One region of the Streptomyces sp. AM 2-1-1 genome, then DNA from elsewhere that is predicted to be linked to it. Evidence: riboswitches for the same ligand, from Rfam matches in the RefSeq annotation. Region 1 holds a riboswitch; each other region holds the start of a gene.
The links. Region 1 has a riboswitch for cobalamin ahead of PZB77_RS25010 (cobalamin biosynthesis protein). Riboswitches for the same ligand answer to the same signal wherever they lie in the genome.
Positions count from the first base shown of each region.

Region 1 (2,224 bases):
TCGCCGCCCAGACCAGCGCGGCGACCGTCATCCTCGCCTCCTCGCACCTCGGCTTCTCGCTCTCCACCACGCAGTCGTGCTCCGGCGCGGTGATGGGGGCCGGGCTCGGCCGCAAGGGCGGGACGGTCAAGTGGTCCACCGCGACCCGGATGTTCGTCGCCTGGGGCCTGACGCTCCCGGCGGCGGGCCTGGTCGGCGCGGGCGCCGAGTTCCTGACCCGGCAGGGCACCTGGGGCATCGTGCTGGTCGCCGTGCTGCTCGTGGCGGGGTCCGGGGTCATCTGGCAGCTGTCGCGGCGCCGGCCGGTCGGCCACGCGGACATCGCCGGGGCGGAGCATGAGCCCGCGGACGTCGTCGCCGCGGCCGTCGTCGCCGTCTCCCCGCCGCCCGCCGCGGTGCCGGCCGCCGGTCTCCCGGTCACCGGTCTCACCGCCACCATCCCCTCGCCGCTCCCGACCCCCCTCCCCGCGACCACCGACCCGGCCCGTCCGGCAGCGGTGTAAGGACTCGCCCCCATGAAAATCGACTGGGCAGCACTCGCCACCGTTTTCGGTGTCAGCCTCGTGGTCACCGTGGCGCTGGTCGGCTTCTTCAGCCTCGGCGTCGTCGGCCTCGCCAAGCGGGCCGGCGAACTCCGCGGCAGTGTCTCCGGCTCGGCCTCCGCACTGGTGCGCACCGGCGCGTACGCCTCCTTCGCGCTGTGCGCGGCGGCGGTCGTGTACGGCATCTACCTGATCGTCGCCTGACCCGCTCCCCCCGGGGGCACCCCCTTTTCCGCTCGTCGGGCCGGACACCCCGTGTGTCCGGCCCGATGTGTGTCCGCGCACACTGCGGCCCCGCAGGTCAACGGCGAGTTGACTGGCCTTCGCGCTGCGTGGTGGACTGCCGGAGCCATTTCGGCGACAGCAGAGGAAGCCGGTGCGAATCCGGCGCGGTCCCGCCACTGTCACCGGGAGGCGGCGCCCCAGAGCCTGGTCACGGTCCGCAGCGCGGACCCGCGGACCGGCGAGGGAACGCCGCCGTTCCGGGAGCCAGGACACTCTCGTCGCCGTTTCGTCGAACCAGGGCGCGGACCCTGAGTGAGGACACACGCCATGCCCGGCCGCCGTGCGCCCGACCCTCTGCCGACCCCCCTGGGGACCCTGCGTCGCACGGCGGGCTGAGCGGTGCGTGGAGCCCGCGTCTTCGCGTACGGGGCCACAGCGGGGCTGGTCGCCGACCGGCTGCTGGGCGACCCCCGGCGGGGCCATCCGGTCGCTGGCTTCGGCCGGGCCGCCGCCGCCGTGGAGCGGCGTCTGTGGCGCGACCACCGGGGCCGGGGCGCGTTGCACACCCTGGTGTGCGCCGGGGCCGCCGTGGGGGCGGCCGCGCTCGCGGCCCGTGCCGTACGCCGCACTCCCGGCGCTGCCGTCGCGCTGACGGCCGCCGTCACCTGGTCCGTCGTCGGCGGTACGTCGCTGGGGCGCGAGGCCAGGTCCATCGGCGCGGCGCTCGACGCCGGGGACGTCGAGGCGGCCCGGAAGCGACTGCCGCATCTGTGCGGCCGCGATCCGCAGGCGCTCGACGGTCCGGGGATCGCCCGTGCCGTCGTGGAGTCCGTCGCGGAGAACACCTCGGACGCCGTCGTCGGCGCCCTGGTGTGGGGTGCGCTGGCCGGGGTCCCCGGGCTGGCCGGCTTCCGCGCGGTGAACACGCTCGACGCGATGGTCGGTCACCGCTCGCCGCGCCACCGCCGTTTCGGCTGGGCCTCGGCCCGGCTGGACGACGTCGCGGGCTGGCCGGGTGCCCGGCTCACCGCCGCCCTCGCGGTGGCCGCCGGCGGGCGGCCGGCGCAGGCGGTCCGGGCCTGGCGCGCCGACGCCGGCCGCCACCCGAGCCCGAACGCGGGCCCGGTGGAGGCCGCGTTCGCCGGGGCGCTCGGCGTACGGCTGGGCGGGACGCTCGCGTACGGCGGGCGGGTCGAGCACCGGCCGGTGCTGAACGGCGCGGGGGGACGGGACGTGAGCGTGGAGAGGGGCGACATCGAACGGGCGGTACGGCTGTCGCGCCGGGTCGGTGTGCTGGCCCTGGTGGTCTGCGCCGCCGGACGGCTGGCCGCGGAGCGACTGGTGGCCGGGCGACCGGCGGGACGAGCGAGCACGGAACGGGGACGGGCATGAGCGGCGGCACCGGCACACGGCGGGGCGGCGGCCTGCTCGTCGCGGGCACCACCTCGGACGCCGGG
Region 1 covers NZ_CP119147.1:5,750,926-5,753,149, reverse strand. The annotation lists gene PZB77_RS25020 (inorganic phosphate transporter) at 1-503, shown strand, start outside; gene PZB77_RS25015 (hypothetical protein) at 516-746, shown strand; cobalamin riboswitch at 908-1,042, shown strand; gene PZB77_RS25010 (cobalamin biosynthesis protein) at 1,167-2,159, shown strand; gene PZB77_RS25005 (cobyric acid synthase) at 2,156-2,224, shown strand, end outside.

Region 2 (2,224 bases), 5.5 Mb from region 1:
CGGCCGGGCCTGTCGGGGAGTGAACCGTCGGCAGGTACCGTCGCGGCGTGCGGGACGTGTGCGGCCGGAGAGGACTTCTCCGGCCGCACACGCACACGTCAGCCGACCACCCCGGCGGGCCGGGGAGCACTCTCCCGGGTGGCCGCGCCCCGTTCCCGCGAGGGGAGGAGGAGCCGTTCGGTGAGGGCGCCGAAGACCAGCCCGAAGCTCACCCAGAGGGTGGCCTGGACGGCGAGGGTGGAGAGCCGGAACTCCCAGAGCAGGCTCGCCGGGAAGTCCGCGCCCACCTCGTCGAACGACGGCAGGAACACATAGGCGAGCCCGATCAGCACGACGTATCCGGCGGACGCGGCGATCGTCGCGTTCCAGTTGCCGAGGCGCGGTGCGAGCCTCCTCCCGCCGATCACGGCGGCGACGGCGAGCAGCACGCTGAGCACCACCATGAGGAAGAACAGGCCGGTACGTTGCCCGATGGTGTCCGGGTCGCCCACGGCCGGCGGGTTGGCCGGATATTTGAGGAACGGTACGACGTACACGGAGAGCAGCGCCGCCCCCGCGACCAGGGCCGCGGTGGCCCGGGGGCCGAAGGCGCCGATGCGGCCGAGGGCATAGCAGAAGACGAGTGCCGCGATGCCGCCGACGGCGACGCCGAAGACGAGGATGCCGGTGGCGAGACCGCCGGTGGCCTGCATCGTGCGGCTGACCAACTCCTCACCGCCGTGGTGGTCGTGGCTGTGAACGTGGCTGTGGGCCTCCTCCAGGGCGATGGCCGCGTCCACGCGCGACTCACCGAGGAAGTAGGCGACGAGGAGCGCCGCGGCGCCCGCGACAAGGCCCGCGAGCATGCCGCGGAGCAGGAGCGCTCGAACGGATAGGGAGTTCATGGAGTTCGGTTTCCCCGTGTCCTAGTGGCAGGGGAAGCCGAGGAGGTGACGGCCGTCGTGGAGCCACTCGTGCACGGCCTCGCCGGAGATGAGCGAGGTAGCTCCCTGCTCGGCGCCGACGAAGTACAGCAGGACGAGCATGAGAACGCCGAAGAAGACGGCCCACGGGGCGATCGCCTTCAGCGAGAGGGGGGTGACGGCGGGTACGCCGGTTGCGGGTGCGGCAGTATGTGCCATGGCAGAACCTCCTGGGGGAACACGCGTCCCGATCGTGGTGCCTGAGACGACGGTGCTGGGTCTGACTTCCCGCGGTTACGGGTTCACAGTGGCGCGACCGTGCCGGATTCTCACCGGACTTCCGTGCTCCGTCGTCATGCTGGTCAGACCATAGCGCCTGTGTTCGGGGGCCGCCATGGTGCGATGTGCCGGTCGATCCCCAACGTACCCATGGGGAATGGGCGTTGAGCGAGAGGAAATGGACGGAATGACGCTGCGGGTGACGTTCCTCTCACCGGCTCCGGGGCCGGCGCTGCGCGAGGCGAGGTTCGCGGGCGCCGACGACGGCGAGGCCGGGGACGGTGCACGTCCGATCGATCCCGCGGGCGAGCGCCGTGCCCGTGCCGCCGCTTCGGCGGTCCCGGACGCCGGGCGCCACCTGTCGGGTCCCTCGCAACGCTGTCTGCGTACGGCGCGGGCGCTCGGAGTGAGGCCCGTCCCCGAACCGGTCCTGCACGACTGGGACATGGGGCGGTGGCGGGGGCGGAGGCTGGCGGAGGTGTCCGCCGGCGAACCGGAGGGCGTCGCGGCCTGGCTCGGTGATCCCGCGGCGGCGCCGCACGGGGGCGAGTCCCTGCACGGCCTGCTCGGACGCGTGGGCGGCTGGCTGGACTCGCTCGCCGGGGCGGACGGCGCGAGTGAGGGGGACGGGCGGGTCCTGGTGGTCGCGGAACCCGCCGTCGTCCGCGCGGCGGTCGTACACGCGGTGGCCCTTCCCCCGGCGGCGTTCTGGCGCCTCGACGTGGCGCCCCTCTCCCTCGTCGCCCTCACCGGGCGGGCGGGCCGGTGGAACCTGACGCTGGGCGCCCCGCTCCCGGGCTCCGGCGGCGCGGCGGCCCGCGCGTAGGACGGACCGGCCCTGCCCGAGCCTCCCTCCGGAGAGCGGTCGGAGCAGCCGGTGCGAGAAGGTTCAGCGCCGGTCGCCGGCCAGGTCAGAGGGGCGCCCCTCGGACGACTTCCTGGTCGCGGCGATCTGCGGTGCGGTGGATGCCCGCGAGGGCGTCGCAGCCGCCTTCCGACCGGGGGTGGAGAGTTGCTGTGCGGGGCCGGGCACGGAGGCCGCC
Region 2 covers NZ_CP119147.1:295,163-297,386, forward strand. The annotation lists gene PZB77_RS01280 (CbtA family protein) at 99-884, opposite strand; gene PZB77_RS01285 (CbtB-domain containing protein) at 906-1,121, opposite strand; adenosylcobalamin (AdoCbl) riboswitch at 1,167-1,257, opposite strand; gene PZB77_RS01290 (histidine phosphatase family protein) at 1,369-2,007, shown strand; gene PZB77_RS01295 (undecaprenyl/decaprenyl-phosphate alpha-N-acetylglucosaminyl 1-phosphate transferase) at 2,071-2,224, opposite strand, start outside.
Region 2: it holds a riboswitch for cobalamin, as region 1 does, so the genes downstream of both, PZB77_RS01285 (CbtB-domain containing protein) here and PZB77_RS25010 (cobalamin biosynthesis protein) in region 1, are expected to answer to the same signal.

Region 3 (2,224 bases), 1.1 Mb from region 1:
GCCGTCGTCCGGTGGTCGGCCGTCACCCGGCGAGCCCGAACCCGCGCAGCCCCGCCGCGACGCGCTCGATCCCCTCCACCGTGCGGATGGTGGGGTTCATGGCCTGGCCGCTGAGCAGGACGTACCGCTTGTTCCGTACGGCGTCCATGTTCCTGGTGGCCGGGTTGGACTCCAGGAACGCGATCTTCTTCCCGGCGCTCTCGGCGGTCTGCGCATCGCGGGTGAGGTCGCCGATGACGAGGACGTCCGGGTCACGGTCCGCGACGGTCTCCCAGTTGATCTGGGGCCACTCCTCGTGGGTGTCGTCGAAGACGTTCTCCGCGCCGAGTGCGGTGGTGATGATGCCGGGCGCCCCGCAGCAGCCCGCCATGTAGGGGGCCTGGGAGTTGGCGAACCAGTAGAGCAGCGTGGTGCCGGAGGCGTCGATGCCCGCCGTCGCCTTCGTCACCCGGTCCCGGAGACCGGCGACGAGCGCCTCCCCGCGCTCCCGGACACCGAACACCGCGGCCAGGTCGCGTATCTCGGTGTAGACGCTGTCCAGCGTGAGGGAGGCGGAGCGGGCTCCGTCGCCGTCGCCGCTGTTGTCCTTGCCGGTGCAGTCGGCGGGCGAGACGTACGTGGGGACGCCCAGGTCCTCGAACTGCTCCCGGGGGGCGACCCCGCCCTTGCCGAGTGTGGACTCGAACGAGGCGCTGACGAAGTCGGGTTCCCGCTCCAGCACCTTCTCCGAGGAGGGGGCGTTGTCGGAGAGCCTCGGCACCCCGGCGTTGGCCTTCTCCAGGCCCTTCATGACGGGATCGGTCCAGGTGGCGGTGGCGGCGAGCCGGTCGGCGAGGCCGAGGGAGAGCAGGATCTCCGTCGATCCCTGGTTGAGGGAGACGGCGTGGTGCGGGGCCGCGGCGACGGTGACGGTGCGTCCGCAGTTGTGCAGCGTCACCGGATAGCCGTCCCCGGAGTCGGCGGACGCGCGGGAGGCGCCCGGTGTGCCGGCGCCACCCCCGCAGGCGGTCAGCAGCAGGATTCCCGCCGTCAGCAGGGCAGCGGAACGGGCGGAACGGGCCATGGGCGGCACGAGGTACCTCGGCGTCTCTGGGCCCATGCGCGGGGCCCGTTGTACGGAGTACTGCGTCCCGTACGGGGCGCAGGGCGCCAGCAGGTCTTCGGACTCGGGTTCGTGCGGACGGGGCGCCTTCCCAGGACACCCGTGGGTCTCCCAGTGGCCATGGCCCCGCCCGTCCCCCTCACCGCTGCGCGTCAGTTCCGGATTCGCACCGGATTCCCTGACCCCTGTGTGGAGTACGACTGGCACTGGGAAGCTATCACGCCCTTCCGGGCGCTCCGGGCCCCGCTCCGGTCCCGCACGGCTGCCCCGCGGGACCGGAGCGGCCGGGCGGTCCCGGACGGTGATCGTGTGACGGCTCCCTCCGGCTCCGACCGCTCAGGGGAGACGTAACGCGATCACCGCGTTGTGGCCGCCGAACCCGAAGGAGTGGCTGACGGCACGGCGGACGGGGACGGGCCGGGGCGCTTTGGTGACGCAGTCGATGTCGAACCCGGGCGCCGGGGCGTCCAGGTTGGCGATCGGCGGGACGAGTTGGTGCTGGAGGGTGAGCACGGTGAGCGCGGCCTCGATGGCACCCGCCGCCCCCATGCAGTGGCCGAGCACCCCCTTGGGGGCGGTGACCGGTGGCCGGTGGGGGTAGGCCCGGGCGATGAGGGCGGCCTCGGTGGCGTCGTTGAGCGGGGTCGCCGTGCCGTGCGCGTTGACGTGGCCGACGTCCTCGGCGCACCAGCCGGCATCCCGCAGGGCGGCTTCGACAGCCGCTCCGGCCACCTTGCCGGAGGGATGCGGACTGGTGGGGTGGTGGGCGTCGGTGGTCGCCCCGGTGCCGGCGATCAGGGCCCGGGGTACCGCTCCCCGGGCCAGCGCGTCCTCGGCCCGCTCCAGCACCATGATGGCGGCCCCCTCCCCCATGACGAGGCCGGCGCGGTCCTCGGCGAACGGGCGGCAGAGCCGCGACGGGTCGCCGTCGGGCAGGGCCGCGGCTCCGGAGCGGGCCAGGCCGGTCATCGCCACCGGGAAGACGATCGACTCGGTGGCCCCGGCGACGGCGATGTCGCACTGGCCGCTCACCAGCATGTCCCGGGCGACCGACAGGGCCGTGACCCCGGAGGAACAGGCCGTGCACGGCGCCAGACTGGGGCCGGTGGCGCCGAGCTGGAT
Region 3 covers NZ_CP119147.1:6,840,617-6,842,840, reverse strand. The annotation lists gene PZB77_RS29555 (ABC transporter substrate-binding protein) at 23-1,072, opposite strand; cobalamin riboswitch at 1,134-1,322, opposite strand; gene PZB77_RS29550 (beta-ketoacyl-[acyl-carrier-protein] synthase family protein) at 1,439-2,224, opposite strand, start outside.
Region 3: it holds a riboswitch for cobalamin, as region 1 does, so the genes downstream of both, PZB77_RS29555 (ABC transporter substrate-binding protein) here and PZB77_RS25010 (cobalamin biosynthesis protein) in region 1, are expected to answer to the same signal.